One region of the Paenibacillus lacisediminis genome, then DNA from elsewhere that is predicted to be linked to it. Evidence: predicted binding sites of a transcription regulator. Region 1 holds the regulator's gene; each other region holds the start of a gene.

Region 1 (4,574 bases):
GATCGTGTGGCTGACACAAACGGTCAACGGCGACGATGAAGAGCTCAATTTGGGCAATCGCGGCGGCGATTTCTGGGAAACGGTGGCCAGCGAGTCGGACTCCTGCCTCGGACGGTCCTGCCCGTGGTTCCGCAAATGCTTTTACCACCGGGCCAAACATGAAGCCGGGGTAGCCGATGTGGTCATTACGAACCACTCCAAGCTGTTTACCGATATCCAGGCCGGGCATCAGCTGTTGCCGGGGTACGAGCGCTTGGTCATCGACGAAGCGCATCATTTGGAGGATGTGGCAGGCAAACATCTGGGCATTCATATGAAGTATTTTACCGTCATTCATACGCTTACCCGGCTGTTCAAGGACAGCAAGACCGGCCAGTTGCCGAATCTCCGCATCGCTTTGCAAGCGGCGGGAGGTGAAAAAACGGGCGAATGGTGCTCTGTCATCGACGAAATGTACCCGACGCTGATCGATGTGAAGGAGAGCTGGGACAAGCTCAGCGAGCTGTTGTTTGCGCTCATGCCGGAACGGAGTGACGCGGCGCCCGGCGATCCGGGGCAATTCGTTTACCGTCTGCTTCCGCTAAAGAAACCGCAGGAATGGGATAAGCTGTCGGCGCTGGAGAACCAGATTTACGTCGCGCTTGGGGACGTGCTTCGCAAGGGCGACCGCATGCTCGCCCAAATCCGGGAAGATCAGGAGGATTTCGGCTCCGAAAGCCTGATGACCGACATCAACGGTTTATTCAAGGATTTGGCCAACGAGCGGGAAGCGCTGCGTTTCTTCATGAAGCTGGAGAGCGAGGAGACGGTTTACTGGATGGAAGCGAACGGGAATTTCCGCAGCCGCTCCTTGCAGATGTATGCCGTTCCGATCGACGTTAGCGCACAGCTAAAGGAATATTTTTTCGACAGGAAAAAAAGCGTGGTGATGACCTCGGCAACCCTGTCGGTCGACAAGTCGTTCCAATATATGATCGAACAGTTGGGACTGACGGAAGCGGCCGAGCAAGAGCGGCTGAACACGACGATGCTGCCGTCGCCGTTTGATTACCGGAACCAGGCGCTGCTCGTTATTCCGCGCGATTTTCCAAGCGTGAAGGGGAGCGTGGGCGACGATCATTTCGTCAGTACGCTGGTGCATTCGCTCGCCGATACCGCAGTGGCGACTAAAGGCCGCATGCTGGTGCTGTTTACGTCTTACCGGATGCTGCGGCAGGTGTATGATCCGCTGAAGGAGCTGCTGTCGCCGCAGGGGATCACGGTTATCGGCCAAGGCATGGACAGCGGCAGCCGCAGCAAGCTGACAAGGCGGTTCCAGGGCCAGGCGGCGTCCGTGCTGCTGGGAACGAGCAGCTTCTGGGAAGGCGTGGACATTCCGGGCGAAGCTTTGACGAGCTTGGCGATCGTCCGCCTGCCTTTCCAGCCCCCCAACCATCCGCTGGTGGAAGCGAAAAGCGAACGGCTGCAGAAGGAGAAGAAAAATCCTTTCATGAAACTGTCCGTGCCCCAGGCGGTCATCCGCTTTAAGCAGGGATTTGGCAGGCTCGTCCGCTCCTCGCAGGACCGGGGGATCGTGGTTGTTTACGATACCCGCATCTTGGAATCTTACTATGGGAAATACTTTTTATATTCACTGCCCGGGCCGAAGATGGAGCATATGCCGCTCTCTCAGATGGTTCCGCGCATATCGGAATGGTTAAGTCCGGGAGACGAAGACGTTTCTAAGTCTGCGTCAGAATAGGGGGATAAACGTATGAAATCCGAAAAAATTTCCGATGCCGTAGTACGCCGGCTGCCGGTGTATTTGCGCTTTCTCAACGAACTGAGCCGGCGCGAGGTGCCTACGGTTTCCTCACAGGAGCTCGGCCAGAAGCTCGACCTCAATCCGGCCCAGATCCGCAAAGATCTGGCCTACTTTGGCGATTTCGGGCGAAAGGGCATCGGCTACGATGTCGCGTATTTGATCGAGAAAATCCAGGAAATTCTCAATCTGGACCAACAGGTCAACGTTGCGCTGGTCGGCGCCGGTAATTTGGGGCACGCGCTTTCGAATTACAACGCTTATTTGAAGGACAACATGAAAATCGTGGCGGTGTTTGACGCGTCTCCGGCGAAGATCGGCACGCAGATCAATAACATCACAATCCAGCCGATCGAAGAGCTGACGGAAACGGTGCGGGAGAAAAATATCCGGATCGGGATTATTACCGTGCCTGATTTTGAAGCGCAGCGCGTGGCGGATCAACTGGTGGCGGCGGGAATCGGGGCGATTCTGAACTTTGCCCCTACAATTCTGAAGGTGCCGCCGGAAGTCCGCATTCATGCCGCCGATTTCACGACCGATTTGCTCAGTTTGGCGTATTACTTGGATAACGGAAACGGAAAGGAACAACCTGCTCATGAGTCGTAAATGGTTAATCAAGAACGGAACCTTTGTCGTGTTCGACCAGGCCCGTTCTATTGTTAAAGGCTATATGCTCGTTGAGGGCGATACGATCTCCTATATCGGCGAGCAGCTTCCGGAAGGCGCGGCAGACGCGGAAACTTTTGACGGAAACGGGCTGCTGTTTATGCCGGGGCTGATCAACACGCATGGCCATGCGGCGATGTCGCTATTGCGCGGTTACGGCGACGACATGGTGCTGCAGACATGGCTTCAGGAAAAAATGTGGCCGATGGAAGCCAAATTCACCGCCGGCGACGTGTACGCCGGGACGGCGTTGGCTGTGCTGGAGATGCTTAAGGGCGGGACGACCACCTTCCTGGACATGTACGACCATATGGATGAAGTGGCCAAAGTCGTGCAGGAATCGGGCATTCGGGCTGTGCTGATGCGCGGCGTTATCGGGTTGTGCCCGTCGGATGTGCAGCAGCAGAAGCTGAACGAAGCGATCGCGTTTGCGAAAAATTGGCACGGTCAAGCGGACGGCCGAATCACGACGATGATTTCGCCGCATGGGCCGTACACGTGTCCGCCGGAATTTTTCGAGAAATTCGTGCAAGCGGCTCATGATCTGGATCTGCCGATGCATACGCATATGTCAGAGACGCGGGCGGAAGTGGAGCAAAACGTGAACGATTACGGGGTCAGACCGGTTCAGCATTTGCTGAACCTCGGGATGTTCTCCCGCCCATCGCTGCTTGCTCACGCCGTGCATTTGACCGATGAAGAGATCGAGATTTTGGCGGCGCATAACGTGGCGGTGTCGCACAATCCCGGCAGTAACCTGAAGCTGGCCAGCGGCGTGGCGCGAGTACCGGAACTGCTAGGCAAAGGCGTGGTCGTGTCGCTTGGGACGGACGGGGCCGCCAGCAACAACAACCTTGATATGTTGGAGGAGGTCCGCCTTGCCGCGTTGATCCACAAAGGCGTTTCCGGCGATCCTACCGCCGTTCCGGCGCTGGAAGCCCTCAAAATGGGTACGGAATACGGAGCGAAATCGGTGTTTTTGCCGAATACGGGGAAACTTGCGGCCGGCATGAAGGCGGATTTTATCGCGCTGAATACGGAACAGGCCCATTTCCTGCCAAGGACGGATTACGTTTCCCATGTCGTCTATTCGGCCGGTTCCAAAGACGTAGAGCATGTGTGGGTTAACGGTGAGCAGGTGGTCAAACACGGGGCTTGCCTTACCCTCGACGAGGAGCGTATCCGCCATGAGGCGCAGGCGGCCTTCGAAGGGCTGCTGGCCCGGTAGAGGTTTGGTCTTGAACGGTGCGTGAGGTTGCAGTTGCAGCAGTGTGGCTAGGGTCGTGATCGTGTTGCGGTTGCAGTTGCAGCAGTGGCTTTGGTCATGATCGTGGCTGTGACTGAGCCTGTGATTGCGCCTATGGCTGCGTTAATGACTGCGTTAATGACTGCGTTAATGACTGCGTCAATGCCTAAGCCTGCGATTGCGCCGATTTAGCGGTAAAAAAAGGCGTTATTTTCGGATTTGAAGAGGTCTCGGCCACAATAAGGGACATTTTTGTCGTTATTTTCCTGCCCTGGCCGTGATTAAGGTGGATATTGCCGTCTTCGGAGGAAATAAGGCCTAAATTTACCGCTATTTTGCGGACACAAGGTAAAATTGTTCGAATAACGACCCAAATTACCGTTATTTTTCTGCGATTGTGCGAGTATGTGCGAATGGTGGGTTTAAACGACTGGCTACAGGGGAAAGGAAGAGAAGGTTGAGAAAGAGAACCAAGTGGCTCCTGCTTTCGCTGCTGATTTTAGTGATCGTGCTTTTTGCCCTTCACCGTTTTTATATCTATGTTCTTCAAGATACTTGGGCAAGCGAGAATGCAGTGATAGAGCAGGCGAAACAGGAGACGGACCTGGTCCAGGGCGATAAAGTCTGGAAATCGGTATGGGACGAAGTGTGCTGGGTGGTGCAGGGCAAAGACGCATCCGGCCGCGCGATGATGGTGTGGCTGCGGGAAGGGCATACACCCGAGGTGCGGCTGCTTTCGGAAGGCGTGTCGGAGGACCAGGTGCGGGCGATCATCAACAAAGGCCTGCCCGGAATCAATATCGTCAGGCTAGTGCCCGGCATCTATAATGAACGGCTGGTGTGGCAGTTGTTTTATAA
Region 2 (4,574 bases), on a different contig from region 1:
GGTCCTCCGGCGTCGTCACGCCGCCGTACATCCGCGGTACAACAGTGTAAGTCCCATCCTTCTGAATGTTGGCGCTCATCCGTTCGTTCACGAAACGCGATTCCTTTTCGTCCTCGTGCGTGTCCGGGTACAACATGCCGAGATAATAGTTGATGGCCGGGCGGCATTTCGAGCAGCCCTCCGGCTGGCTCCAGCCAAGCACGTTCATCACTTCTTTGGTCGTCTGCAGCCCTTTCGCCTTGATCTCAGCCACGATTTCATCACGGCTCAGCGTCGTGCAGCTGCATATGCCCTGTTTCGCCGCCGACTCAAATCCGTCTCCCAGCACGTATTGCAATATTTGCTCAACCACCGGCTTGCAGCCTCCGCAAGACCGGGTCGCCCCCGTGCAGGCTTTGATCTCGTCGACGGTCGTTAATCCCTGGTTGGTGATCACGTCAACGATCGTCCCTTTGGTCACCCCGTTGCAGCCGCAGACAATTTCGTCGTCCGCCATCGTTTCGACCGAAGCTTTCTTTTGGCCACCGCCGCCGCAGCAGCCCGTGCCCATCAGCGAGGCGTACAATTCGTCCGTCATCTCCGCCTTCTGCTTGATCAGCTTCTGCAGCTCGGCCGAATCGTTAATGTCGCCAAACAGCACCGCGCCTACAAAAACGTCGTCCTTCAGCAGAATTTTTTTGTAGGTCCGTTTCCACTCGTCTTTGCTGCTGATCACCGTATGTTCCGGACCATCGATAAATTCCCCGGTCGAAAACACGTCAACCCCGGATATTTTGAGTTTGGTCGAAACGACCGAACCGGTGTAAGGCGCTGTTTCCACGCCGCTGATATGCTTCGCCAGAACCATGCCCTGCTCAAACAGCGGAGCGACGAGGCCGTAACAGGTGCCGCGGTGCTCCGTGCACTCGCCGACGGAATACACGCCTTCCAGCGATGTCTGCAGATAATCGTTCACGACGATCCCACGGTTCACTTCGAGGCCGCTCGCTTTGGCTACCGCAACGTTCGGTTTGATGCCGACGGCCATAACGACGAATTCCGCTTCCAGCTCCGTGCCGTCGGCGAACCGCAGCCCGCTTACCCGCGAATCGCCAAGCAGCTCGGTCGTCTGCGCGCCCATTTTAAATTTGATGCCCTGGCGCTCCAGTTCCGCTTTCAGCATCCCCGCCGCCTGATGATCCAGCTGGCGTTCCATCAAATCTTCCATTAAATGCACGACCGTTACGTCCATGCCGAGCTGAACGAGTCCTTTGGCCGCCTCCAGCCCGAGCAGCCCTCCGCCGATAACCGCCGCTTTGCGGTACGACTTGGCCGCCTGGATCATTTGTTCGCAGTCGGAAATGTCGCGGAAGCCAACCACCCCTTCCTTATCGCTGCCGGGAATCGGCAAAATAAACGAGGTCGATCCGGTAGCGATCAGCACCTTATCGTAAGGCACGCGCTCACCGTCTTCGGTGACAACCTGCTTCGTCTCCTTGTCGATCCGGGCAACCGCCGTTCCGGTATGCAGCGTAATGCCATTGTCACGGTACCAGTTCAAATCGTTCAGGATAATATCATCTATCGTTTTGCTGCCTTCAAGCACATAGGAAAGCATGATCCGGTTGTAGTTGGGATGCGGCTCGCTTCCGAACACCGTAATTTCGAATTTGGAGGTTAATTTCAATATTTGCTCAACGGTGCTGATCCCCGCCATTCCGTTACCGATCACGACCAATTTCTCTTTCGCTGTAGCCATCATCATCCATGCCCCTTTCAGAATAAGACTGTTCCGATTCTTAGTTAATCTCCTGTAAATCCTTTATGCCGAAAGTATACATTTAAAATTAAGAATAGTTTGTGATTACATTCACATTAAATGTGAAATCTATCACATGTAATTGTCACATTTTTTTTTGCATCCCTATTGAAAAATCCGCAGCCTCTTATCTAAGAGAACTGCGGATTTATTTTTTTCGGTCCGAAACTTATTTTCGCACCAAAGTGATTTCCACATTGTCCTGGGGTTTTAACCTCATGTCGAGGCCGGTGGCCAGCAATTTCTTTTGATTTACCTTCAGCACCCATGCTTCCGTTTCATCCGGACGGTATCCGTTAACGGAGACGATATATTGCCCGGTTTTGTTCAGCTCCACGAGCCCGCTCCGCTTGAGCAAGTCCCTCACGGTCGTGTTTTCATTGTATTGATGGACAAAATAGCGTTTGGGCTGCGGATTTTGACTTCCCCCGTTCACGGTCAGCAGCAGCGAAGCTCCATTGGAACTGACCGCATCGCTGCCTACGGTTTTAACGTAAACCAGGATGTTGTCCCCCGCCTTGAGCAGTTTGATCCAATCGCCGGACGGCAGCTCCTTGTCATTCAAGCGGACTCCCCACTCCAGCGTCGAATCAAGCGACACTGCGCCCACGGATTGAATTTTGCTCCTATCCCCCGCCAGCTCTATGATTCCGCTGCTTTCAAGCGCTTGAAGAACGGTGATCCCTTCCGTATAATCAAAATGCAATTTTCGCTTCACATCGGGGATAAACGTGCCCCCGTCAATTGTTAAGGTGATGTCATGGGCATCCCCATCCTCGCTTTGCAGCTCTTCCGAAGAATCCGGTTTGTCGATCGTGCCGCCATCGGCGCAGGCTGCCGTGAAGAACGCCATCATGATCACTAGTCCAGCCAGCCATTTCAACCTATTGCGCATCGCCGCCCCGCCTTTCCTCTAATCATTTTTCCTTATTCGATCCAGGAATATTCCGTAACTTAAGCATACCGGACCAACAGAAAGTTCTCAAATTTCGAGGCAGGCGCAAAGAACCCTTCCCTGAGAAGGGAAGGGCCGAGGCCTGAATACATCAAGTTATATTGTATGAGTTTGTTTTATTTCAACACATCATGATCCACGTAACGTTCGCCGTTGATTTCGCTGATCAGCTCGATCGCGACTTTTGCCCCGTCGCCGGCCGTAATGATCGTATGAACGCTGACGCCCGCCACCGTGCCGGCCGCCCAGATCCGCGGAACGCTGGTCCGGCCTTGCCCGTCCGTAGCGACGACGGTTTTGATTCTCGGCTCGCGGCCTTCTTTCAACTCCAGCCCGGTAGCGTTTGCAAGATCGGTCAACGCGCCGGTGGCCAATATGATATGGGACGCTTCGTAGCCGCGGCCGGATTCCGTTTTCACGGTTACTGTCGAACCGCCGTTGGCATCGATATGCGTCACTTTTTCTTCAATGAACTTGGCGCCGAATTTTTCGGCCTGCTCCCGTCCGATTTTGAGCAAATCCGGTCCGGAAATGTCCTTTGCCCCGTAATGGTTCTCTATCCAGGCCCGCTTCGTCATGCTCGCGTTGCTGTCCAGAACAAGCGTTTCTTTGCCCGCCTTGGCCAAAAATAACGCCGCGCTGGCTCCAGCCGGCCCTGCCCCGATTACAATTACCTCAGCCACAAGTACACCTACTTTCTAAAATTTTCATGCCGCCTTCGCGACCCGAAAGCGGCATGTGCTTACTTGATCCACTGATGCGCCCAGGTCTGCACTTGCTCCATCACCGGACGAAGCGCCCGCCCTTTTTCGGTTAACTCATATTCGATGCGAACCGGCGTTTCCGGATAAACATGACGGACCAAAATCCCCTCACATTCCAAATCCTTCATCCTCTCCGATAGCATCTTGTCGCTCATGGAAGGAATCTGATTGGAAATATCCTTGAAGCGTTTCGGCCCGCTCATCAGGGTTTGAATAATCAAACCGTTCCAGCGTTTCCCCAAAAACGAAAAAGCCGATTCAAATCGCGGACACATTCCATTCGAATGCTCATCCATAACATTCACCTCATTATTATAGCAAGCCTGCATGCATAAAACTTACCTTAAGTAAGTTAGTATATTTCATAATAGCATATTTACACACGAAAAGTAAGGGGGGCTTCTTATTCATCACCCCATATCCGCAAAAACGGCCGCCCTGGCGGCAGCCGCTAATATAGTATATTACGTTTACGGTCAGTTATACCCACCACATTTCCGCGGCGGAATCCTCCATAAGCACTTGCTGCAGATTGCGTACGGCCTTGGTAAATCCTTCATCGATCGACATCAGCCCGTCTTCGTGCTCGATGCTGACCGCGTAATCGTAGCCGTACAGCCGCAGCGCGCTGATGATGTCGGCCCATGTCTTCAGATCGTGCCCGTAACCGACGGTGCGGAACTGCCAAGCCCGCTCCTGCATGTTCGTGTAAGGCTGCATATCCGTAATGCCGTAACGGTTCACGTTAACCGGATCGATCGTCGTATCTTTGGCGTGGAAATGGTGGATGGCGCCGGCCTTGCCAAGGATCGAAATCGCTTGAACGGGATCGATTCCCTGCCACCACATATGGCTCGGGTCGAGGTTGGCCCCGATCACTTCACCGGCCGCTTCGCGCAGCCGCAGCAACGTCGCCGGCGTGTGCACGGAAAATCCGCCGTGCAGCTCGAGCCCGATCTTCACATGGTGATCGGCGGCAAATTTGCCCCATTCCGTCCAATACGGAATGACTTTATTTTTCCACTGCCAATCCAGAACCTCCTGGAAGTCGTTAGGC
Region 3 (4,574 bases), on a different contig from region 1:
ATGGATGCTGTCCGGAAGCTTCAGCCCTTCCGCCTCCAGCCTCGCGGCTTCCCGCACCAGTTCGCCCGGCGTCCCCTGAAACGCGATCCGCCCTTCGTTCATGACGATCCACCGTTCCGCGTACGGAAGCATTTCCTCCATACGATGGGTGACGACGATCACCGTCTTGCCTTGTTCCTGGTGCAGCCGGGCCAGCATCCCGGCCAGTTCGGCCCGGCTTTGCGGATCGAGCGTCGCTGTCGGCTCGTCGAGCGCAATAACGTCCGGCTCCATCGCCAGCACCGAGGCGATCGCCACTTTGCGCATTTGCCCGCCGCTCAAATGAAACGGATTGCGCGCCAGGAACGAATCGTCCAGCCCGACCAGGGCTAGCGCCCGGCTGGCCCGCTCCCTGGCTTCGGCCGCCGGACATCCGAAATTTAGCGGCCCGAAGCACAGATCCTTCTCCACCGTATCTTCAAACAGCTGCTGCTCCGGGAATTGGAACACCAGCCCTACCCTGCGCCGCAGCTCCCGCATCCCGGACGCCTTTTCCCCGGCCTGCAGCGTAACGTCCAACACCCGGACTTTGCCGCCCGTCGGTTTCAGCAGCCCGTTGAAAAGCTGCATCAGCGTCGACTTTCCCGAACCGGAAGCGCCGGCGATCGCCGCAAAGGCGCCGCGCGCCACATGCAGGGTTACATTCTCCAATGCGCTGTGCCGCCACAGACTGCGATCATCGTACGCAAAACTTACTTGCTCGAAATGAATGGCCATAACCAGGATGCCTCCTCCTTGCCGCCCCACGCCAAACCTTCCGTGGCGGAAATCCCCCGCCGCTCCAGCTCGCGCCTCAGCCTCATCCGGAAAGGGGGAATCAGGCGGCAGGAGCTGAGCAGCGCCTCGTCCCGGAACAATTCCTCCGGCGGGAGATCGGCGGCGACCGTCCCTCCGCCAAGCACGATCGCCCGGTCGGCGGCCAAGATCTCTTCGGCGTCATGGGTGATCGACACCATCGTGTACCGCCCGAACTCCCGCATATCCCGCAGGATACCGAGCAGTTCCCCTCTCGCCTTCTCATCGAGCATGGACGAGGCCTCGTCAAAAATAACGATGTCCGGCTCCATCGCCAGAATCGCAGCGACGGCCACCCGCTGTTTCTGCCCTCCGGACAATTCCGCAGGGTGTTTGCTCAGCAGATGGCCGATCCCCAGCTTTTCCGCGTATTCCCGGACACGGCGCCGCATTTCCTGCCGGGGCAGGCACCGGCCTTCCAAGCCGAAGGCGATATCCTCCTCCACGGTCGCACCGATAAACTGATTGTCCGGATTCTGAAAAACCATGCCGATGCGCCGCTGCAGATCAGGCGCGGTCTCCCGGTCCAGCGGCACGCCCCCCACCAGGATGGTTCCAGCGTTTGCGGCAAGCAAACCGCCGAGCAGTTTGGCCAGCGTCGATTTGCCGCATCCGTTGGCGCCAACCAGGGAAACCCATCCACCCCAAGGGATGTTCAAGCTCACATCGCCAAGCACCGGACTGGCCGGATCATAAGCGAAAGAGACCTGCTGCACTTCATAAGCGAATCCGTTGTTCTCCATTTTCTCTCCGCTCCCTTCTCCTTGATCCGGCACGCAGGCCGGCAGACATAAGGCGGGTCAAACACTATTCCGGTACAAAACCGCTAAACAACTCCAGCTTCGACAGCGACGGAATCAGATACTTGACCGCGATCCCGACGGCAATGCCGGTGAGCACGCCCATAAGCAGCAGCATCGGCAAATAATAGAAGATTCCCATCGTGTGAAAATAGAGGGAGGCCGCCGTCAGTTGCCCAACATTGTGGGCGATCCCTCCGATCGTGCTGATGCCGATGAGGCTTAGCCGATTCCGTCCGATGAGAAGCAGAAACCACATCGCCGCAAAGCTGAACAAAGCCCCCATGATGCTGAACAAGAAACTGGAAAACGTGCCGAAAATAAACGCCGTCAGCAGCGTTTTAAGCAGCACCATCATAAATGCGTCCCGGGTTCTGAGAAAATACAGGCACGTCAGCACCATAATGTTGGCGAGTCCCAGCTTGGCGCCCGGAACGCTCATATTGACGGGAATTATCGATTCCACCAGGCTGAGCACAACCGCCACCGCCGCAAAAATCGCCACGATCACCGTTCTTTTCAATACCATATTGGATGTTTCATTTAACGACGGCATCCAGATCGTCCCCTTCCCCGGCGGCCACAACCTCGACCATCAGCTTGTGCGGCAGGCAGACGATTGTTCCGCCGTTGCGATCGATGAACCCGAAAGTCAGGCACAATTTGTCCGGACAATCGGCGTCGGTCATTTCAATGCCGTAATCGTGGATTTTTAACAGGTTGTAGCCGTATTCGGTTTTGATTTCCACGGTTTGTTCTTCCTTAGTCAGCTCCACGGTTTTATACAACTTCCCGTCAACCGTAATGTTGGCCACACGCTCGCCATTTTTGTGAACTTTTTCACTTGAATCTCCGCCAAGCCACCTTGGCACGAGAAAAGCCAAGGCGATGGCGACGACCAATCCGATCAACAGGATATCTCCGCGCTTCATGGCAAACTCCCCAAACTTCCTTATTTTTTGATTATATAAATCTTAGACGCCCCCATTATACATGCTGCTCTTCGTCTTCAAATGTGACAATTGTCTCATCCTGGCCCCTGCCTCCTGCATTTCACAAAATCATCACTTGGTCATACATTTTATGGAATTTGGAAAGGTGGATTTAGTGTGAAAAAGATCAGTTGTATTGTGAAAAAAATCACTTTTACAGTGCAGTGATATTTGCTACACTCAAGGCGACATTACCGGACCGAAAGAAGGCTGCGATCATGAAAAAGAACAAAACGCCCATTGTCCTCACCCTCATATTGATAGCCGCGCTGCTCGGCGGCTGCAGCGGCTCGGGCAGCGCGGCAGGCGGCGCCACGGACGAGAAAACGCCGCAAGCAAGCGCGGTTCAGCCGAAATCGGAGACGTATTTTATATTCGATACGGTGGTGACCGTGCGGATTTACGACGACCGGGCCACCGAGCAAAATTTCAAAGACCTGGATAACCTGCTCAAAGGAATCGACAGCTGCATCAGCCGCACCGACAGCGGCAGCGAAATTTCCAAAGTGAACGCGAGCTCCGGCATTGCTCCGGTCAAGGTTTCCACCGAGACGTTTAATCTCGTGGCGAAGGCGCTGGAGTACGCCAAGCGGACAGACGGCCAATTTGACCCCGCCATCGGCAACCTGGTGAGCCTGTGGAATATCGGCCATGAAGGCGCCCACGTCCCGCCTGAGGAAGAAATCACCGCGGCGAGACGCTTGACCGATTACCGCAAAATCGAGATGAACGAGGCGGCGCAGGAGATTTACCTGCAAGAAAAAGGCATGGCCATCGACCTTGGTTCGATCGGCAAAGGGTACGCCGCGGACCGGATTTACGATTATTTGGCGGAGCAAGGCTTTCACAGCGCGATCATCGACCTCGGCGGCAACGTCTACGCAATGGGCACAAAGCCGAACGGCGATGAATGGAACATCGGCATCCAAGATCCGGACAAGGAGCGCGGAAACCAGATCGGCACTATTCGGGTGAACGATAAGACGATTGTGACCTCCGGCATTTATGAGCGGTTTTTTATCGAAAACGGTAAGCTGTACCAGCATATTCTGGATCCTACAACGGGTTATCCTGTAGACAACGGGATCAGCAGCGTCACAATCGTGACCGATAAATCCACGGACGCCGACGCCCTCTCCACGACCTTGTTCGTGCTGGGAATCGATAAAGGCCTGGAGTTTGTCGAAAATACACCGAATACAGAAGCTCTGTTCATTACGAAAGACAAAAAGCTGTACGCGACCTCCGGTTTTAAACAACTGCTTCATAAAACGAACGACAGCTATACGTTTGCCGATTAATTCGCTTCGCAGCAGCCTCTAACTTCCTAAGAAAAATCGCCGCTGGCGAGGTCCTTTTCCGTTGCAGGGGAGAGGTATGAGGTTCCACCCCATACCCCTCCCTCTTCTGCTCTACTTCGAGTCCTCCTCTTTCTTATTAGAAGCTCCAAGGAGTTTCGGCTCCTTCGAGCTGGTGACGCTGCTCTAACGGACTCCAGCGACGTTATTCGCCCATTTCCCGAGTATTTCCCAGCCTAACGGACACACATGACCCTATTTTGCTCTAAACGAGCTCACCCGGGCTAATTTGAGGTAAATAACGTCATCTCTGTCCGTTACATTTTACCAACCTCCGTTTTTCCGCAAATAACGCCTCTACAGTCCTTTAGCCACCACTTCCCTCTTCTTCCCCCTCTCTACCTGCGTATCGTCCTCTACCCGCCAGAATAATTCAAAAAGCCCCCAGCTCTAAAAAGCAGGGGGCCTTATCGGTTTATGTTGCATTTTCAACACACTTGAGTTATAATACTTTATTAGATTGTTACTACCCGTATCGCAGTTCCTCAAAAGATTATAACTCTCCTTATACCTTTCGGTATGAAATTCCTATTTTAATGACCCAATAAAGTAAGGATTTAGTGTTTTTCTGATTCACACTGGCGCGGTCA
Region 4 (4,574 bases), on a different contig from region 1:
CAAACGCCAGCCGCGCCAAGAGCACCCGCGTGGAGGAAGATACTAAATCATGGTTCTCGGCATGGATGAAATCATCAACGCGATTTGTCTTCATACTGCGGACAGAACGGGAGTCCGCCCCACTGACGTTCAGGTGGAATTAAGCTGGGACGAGGATACCGGTTACACCGCGGAGGTGTGGGTTAACGGCCGTAGCCGTTACCTGGTGGAATCCAATATCATGGAATCGATCATCCAATACGTTTATCGGGAATATGGCATGCGCACGTTCCGGGAAGATATTACGCTCGAACTGCACGAAGAAATCATCGCGATTATTCGGAAGGACCTGTAGACTGCTCAAACGGAAAAATAAAGAACCTGGTCATTATTCATGAACCAGGTTCTTTTCTTTGGGAAGCTGCCTTTGTTATTTTTGGGCCCCTTCGAGTGCTTCGGTTACCGCTTCAATAACCGCTGCGCTGGATTTGGACGCGCCGGAGACAACATCGACTCCATCCGTGGTTTGCTTTTCGATGATTTCCGGAATGGTCGTCTCCACCGCCGCGTCGATGATGCTCTGCGTTTCTCCGTGTTCGACAATTTCGATATTGGCTATTTTCTCCCCTTTAATTTCAACGGCTACTTTCACTTCGCTTTTTGCCCCTTGGGCGCTGCCTTCATAAGTACCGTCCACATAGTTTCCGCCGCCTGCGCCGGAACAACCCGCCAAGGCCAGGGACACGCCAAGAATAACCGTAAAAATTCCTATCTTTGCTTTTTTGTACATGTTGAATTTGATCTCCTTTTGATCTCCTTAATGGTATCAGGTTCTGCACCCGGATTAGTTCAAAGCTTTGACGGCTTCCTGGGCGGCGATGCGCCCGAATGTTACGATGTCGGCCAGTGCATTGCCGCCGAGACGGTTGCCGCCATGAACGCCCCCGGTAACTTCACCTGCCGCATACAGGTTGGTTATCACAGCATCCGATTCGTTCAGCACCTGAGTCTGGGTGTTGATCGCCACGCCGCCCATCGTGTGATGGATTCCCGGCGTTACCTTGATGGCGTAATAGGCTCCTTTCGTAAAATCAAGCCGCATGTCGTCCCGCTGGAAATCTTCGTCCGCACCTTTGTTTTTCATGTCGGCGTAACGGTTTACGGTCTGTTCCAGCGCAGCGGCATCAACACCGATTTTAGACGCCAGTTCCGCAAGCGTTTGGCCTTCCTCAACCAAGCCCATTTCAAAATACGTCTCGGTTGCACCCAAATTTTCACGCAACTCATCATTAAAAATTAAGTAAGCAATACCGTCTTTTTGCGCCAAGATATTTTGGGATACGACATCCCGCGTCAGCAATTCGTTCGTAAACCGCACGCCTTCCTGATTAACCAAAATCGCTCCATCGCCGCGTACGCCCTCGGTGATCAGCACGCCATCACCAGGAATCGTTGTCGGGTGAATTTGAATCTGTTCCATGTCCACCAGCTTAGCACCAAGCGCCTGGGCAAGCCCGATGCCGCTGCCTTGCGCTCCCGGCGCATTGGTCGTCGCGAATCCCCGCAGTTCGGGTTTGTATTTGGCGACCATGTCCAAATTGGCCCCGAAGCCGCCCGTGGTTAAAATAACCGCCTTAGCGCCGATAGAAAAGGTTTTGCCGTCCTTGTCCGTCCCTTTGACGCCGCTCACCTTGCCATCCTTATCCGTCAAGATTTCCGTCACTTCGTGCTGCAGCCGGACATCGATTTGCAATTCCTCCAGTTTCTTTTTCAAAGCCATGACGATAAAGTTCCCGGCCGCTTCACCGCCTTCAGGTCTATGAATGCGCGGAACGCTGGCTCCACCGGCCTTTCCGACTTCCGACAGCTCCGCACCGTTCTCCTTCAGAAATTCCACTGAATCTTTGGCATTTTCCGTCAGCACTTTAACCAAATCGGGATTATTGAGATTTTTGCCCCCTTTCATCGTGTCTTCAAAATGAAGTTCCGGGCTATCTTCGATCCCCTGAGCTTTCTGATATTCGGTGCCCGCCGCGTTTAAACCGCCTTCCGCGCGGACCGTATTCCCGCCGACCATCGGCATTTTCTCCAGCAATATCACTTTGGCCCCCAAACTTTGCGCTTCGATGGCCGCCGTCATGCCGGCTCCGCCGGCGCCGATGACGACAATGTCCGCAGAGTCCCCGCTTTTTCCGCCGCAGCCCGGCAAAATCAACATTGCCGCCAAAATCATGACCAGCATTCCCGGAGCCCAAACTGTCTTTGTGCTTTTCATCCCGATTCCCTCTCCCTTTCTGGTTGTAAGCGTAAAATGCACGAAATATTGTGCAATATTTCACAAATGTAATTGTAAGAGGAGAGTCTGGGTTCGGCCAGCTTATGTAAGTACAGAAACCGTAAAGTAAGTAATGTAAGCATGCCGTCTTTTTAAAAATACAGGGAAACCATGCTGGATTTTTCCGGCACAGTCCAGAACTTGTCGAGCGGCCTGCCCCCGGTTCCGTAAATGATCTCCGTTTCGAGCACGCCGATGTCCGCCAGAAAATCAAGGTATTTGCGCACGGAAACGCGGGAAATTCCGACTGTCCGGGACAGCTCATTCGTTGAGAACCCCGAGTTGTCTTGCCGGGCGATCGCCTCCCAGACCATCTGCAGAGTACCCGAGGTCAGCCCTTTGGGCAGCGGACGTGATGCCGCCTGACAATCGCCGCGCCAGATCAAACGATCAACATCGTTTTGGCTCATGACCCGGCAGGAATTCATCGCACGGTACGTATCGCGGTACAATTCCAGCGACGTTTTGAATCGCGAGAAATGATACGGTTTGATCAGATAGTCAATTGCACCATACTGCCGTGTTTTTATAATGCTTTCCGGATCCCTCGCGGCCGAAATGACAATAACGTCGATATTTTGAGCGCGGCTGCGGATATAATTAAGCAAAGCGAAGCCGTCCTGTCGGCGCATGTACAACTCAAGCAAAATCAGCTGCGGTTTGACCCGTTCCAACAACCGTTTGGCCGCTTCGGCCGACTCCGCCGTACCCACACAGCGGAAACCCTCCACCAGTTCCAGGTAACTTTGGTTGAACTTCGCCACCATCGGATCATCTTCCACGATTAAGACCCTGATCATATGGCCGCCTCCTTTGGCGCAAACGGAAAGCTCAAACTAAACCGGGTACCCGTTGTTTGCAGACGGAATTTTGTTCTTCTCATCATGTTGCTTCCTCCCGTCGGTAAGCATGTACATAAATTTATTCTACCGAAGGGCCGGGAATGCGGCTATGAGGTTACGTACTCCGGGAGGTGATAACCCTGAAACCGGGATGCTCAAACAAAAACGCGCGAGCGTAAGGGAGTCCTTACTTTCAGAACTCTCTTTCGCCCGCGCGTGTTTTTCCTTATTATTCTCCGCGAAACGCCCGTTTCATACGGTCAAAAAACGATTGCTCATTTTCATGCGTAAATTCGCCTTCCAATGAAGCGAACTGGCGCAGCAGTTCTTTCTGCTCTTCACTTAGCTTCCGCGGTGTCATCAACACCACTTTGACATGCTGATCGCCCTGGCCGACGCCGCGAAGACGCGGAATTCCTTTGCCTTTCAGGCGGAAGAACGTGCCTGTCTGCGTACCGGCCGGAATTTTCAGTTTCACCTTTTCCGTCAGCGTCGGGATTTCGATCTCGTCGCCAAGCGCGGCCTGCGCGAACGTAATCGGCACTTCCAAATAAACGTCGTCGCCTTCCCGCTCGAAGTACTCATGTTCTTTCACGCGGATCACGATATACAAATCGCCGGGAGGGCCTCCGCGCAGTCCGCCTTCCCCTTCGCCCGTCATCCGCAATTGGGCGCCGTCGTCAACCCCCGCCGGAATCCGGACGTGGATTTTACGCTGCTTCTTCACCTTGCCGCTGCCGGAGCAGGTTGGGCATTTCTCTTTGATGATCTGGCCCCGGCCGCCGCAGGCCGAGCAGGAACGCCGGTTGACCATGCGGCCGAAAGGCGTGTTCTGCACGACCTCCTGCTGCCCGGTTCCGTGGCAGACGGAGCAAACCGTCGGTTTGGTTCCCGGTTTTGCGCCGGTGCCGGAGCACGTATCACAGTTTTCGGTACGCGGAATCGAAATATCGGTTTCTTTCCCAAATGCCGCTTCCTCGAACTCGATCGTCATCGTATATTGCAGATCGTTCCCCCGCTGCGGTGCGTTCGGGTCGCGTCTGCCGCCGCCACCGCCAAAGAACATATCGAAAATATCGCCAAATCCGCCAAAATCCGTGCCGGAAAATCCGCCGCCCATGCCCTGGTTCGGATCCACATGTCCGTATTGGTCGTAGCGAGCGCGTTTGCCCTCATCACTGAGCACGTCGTAGGCTTCCTTCACTTCTTTAAACTTCGCTTCCGCATCCGCCGCTTTGTTTACGTCCGGGTGATATTGACGGGCCAGCTTGCGATAAGCTTTTTTGACCTCTTCTTCGGTCGCGGTTTTCCCGACGCCCAGCACTTCATAATAATCGCGTTTTTCTGCCATCCTTCCACCCCCGTCTTGACTCTCGCGAACCAGCCGCGTCAGCACCGTTCCCTTAATCCGGCAAAAG

The links. Region 1 encodes Rex, which represses fermentation and respiration genes when NADH is low (regulators of the CRP and FNR family bind a similar motif). Its sites were predicted from a motif close to TTGTGAAATATTTCACAA; they were not measured.
Region 2: nirB (nitrite reductase large subunit NirB) is a predicted target of Rex. The motif match lies at 1,859-1,876, and genes of this name have one in related genera.
Region 3: ACLD72_RS17175 (FAD:protein FMN transferase) is a predicted target of Rex. The motif match lies at 2,763-2,780, and genes of this name have one in related genera.
Region 4: ACLD72_RS12785 (flavocytochrome c) is a predicted target of Rex. The motif match lies at 2,303-2,320, and genes of this name have one in related genera.

Annotation. Positions count from the first base shown of each region.
Region 1 is NZ_JBKIAX020000021.1:82,181-86,754, reverse strand. It holds gene dinG (ATP-dependent DNA helicase DinG) at 1-1,741, shown strand, start outside; gene ACLD72_RS28120 (redox-sensing transcriptional repressor Rex) at 1,754-2,410, shown strand; gene ACLD72_RS28115 (amidohydrolase) at 2,400-3,698, shown strand; gene ACLD72_RS28110 (cell wall elongation regulator TseB-like domain-containing protein) at 4,174-4,574, shown strand, end outside.
Region 2 is NZ_JBKIAX020000010.1:200,136-204,709, reverse strand. It holds gene nirB (nitrite reductase large subunit NirB) at 1-1,738, opposite strand, end outside; gene ACLD72_RS20095 (DUF4430 domain-containing protein) at 1,968-2,693, opposite strand; gene ACLD72_RS20090 (FAD-dependent oxidoreductase) at 2,870-3,436, opposite strand; gene ACLD72_RS20085 (winged helix-turn-helix transcriptional regulator) at 3,496-3,813, opposite strand; gene ACLD72_RS20080 (sugar phosphate isomerase/epimerase family protein) at 3,998-4,574, opposite strand, start outside.
Region 3 is NZ_JBKIAX020000008.1:142,093-146,666, reverse strand. It holds gene ACLD72_RS17195 (energy-coupling factor transporter ATPase) at 1-756, opposite strand, end outside; gene ACLD72_RS17190 (ATP-binding cassette domain-containing protein) at 732-1,577, opposite strand; gene ACLD72_RS17185 (Gx transporter family protein) at 1,642-2,190, opposite strand; gene ACLD72_RS17180 (NusG domain II-containing protein) at 2,174-2,566, opposite strand; gene ACLD72_RS17175 (FAD:protein FMN transferase) at 2,845-3,927, shown strand.
Region 4 is NZ_JBKIAX020000005.1:373,855-378,428, reverse strand. It holds gene ACLD72_RS12800 (hypothetical protein) at 1-46, shown strand, start outside; gene ACLD72_RS12795 (YxcD family protein) at 50-334, shown strand; gene ACLD72_RS12790 (FMN-binding protein) at 410-769, opposite strand; gene ACLD72_RS12785 (flavocytochrome c) at 824-2,254, opposite strand; gene ACLD72_RS12780 (response regulator) at 2,407-3,114, opposite strand; gene dnaJ (molecular chaperone DnaJ) at 3,386-4,507, opposite strand.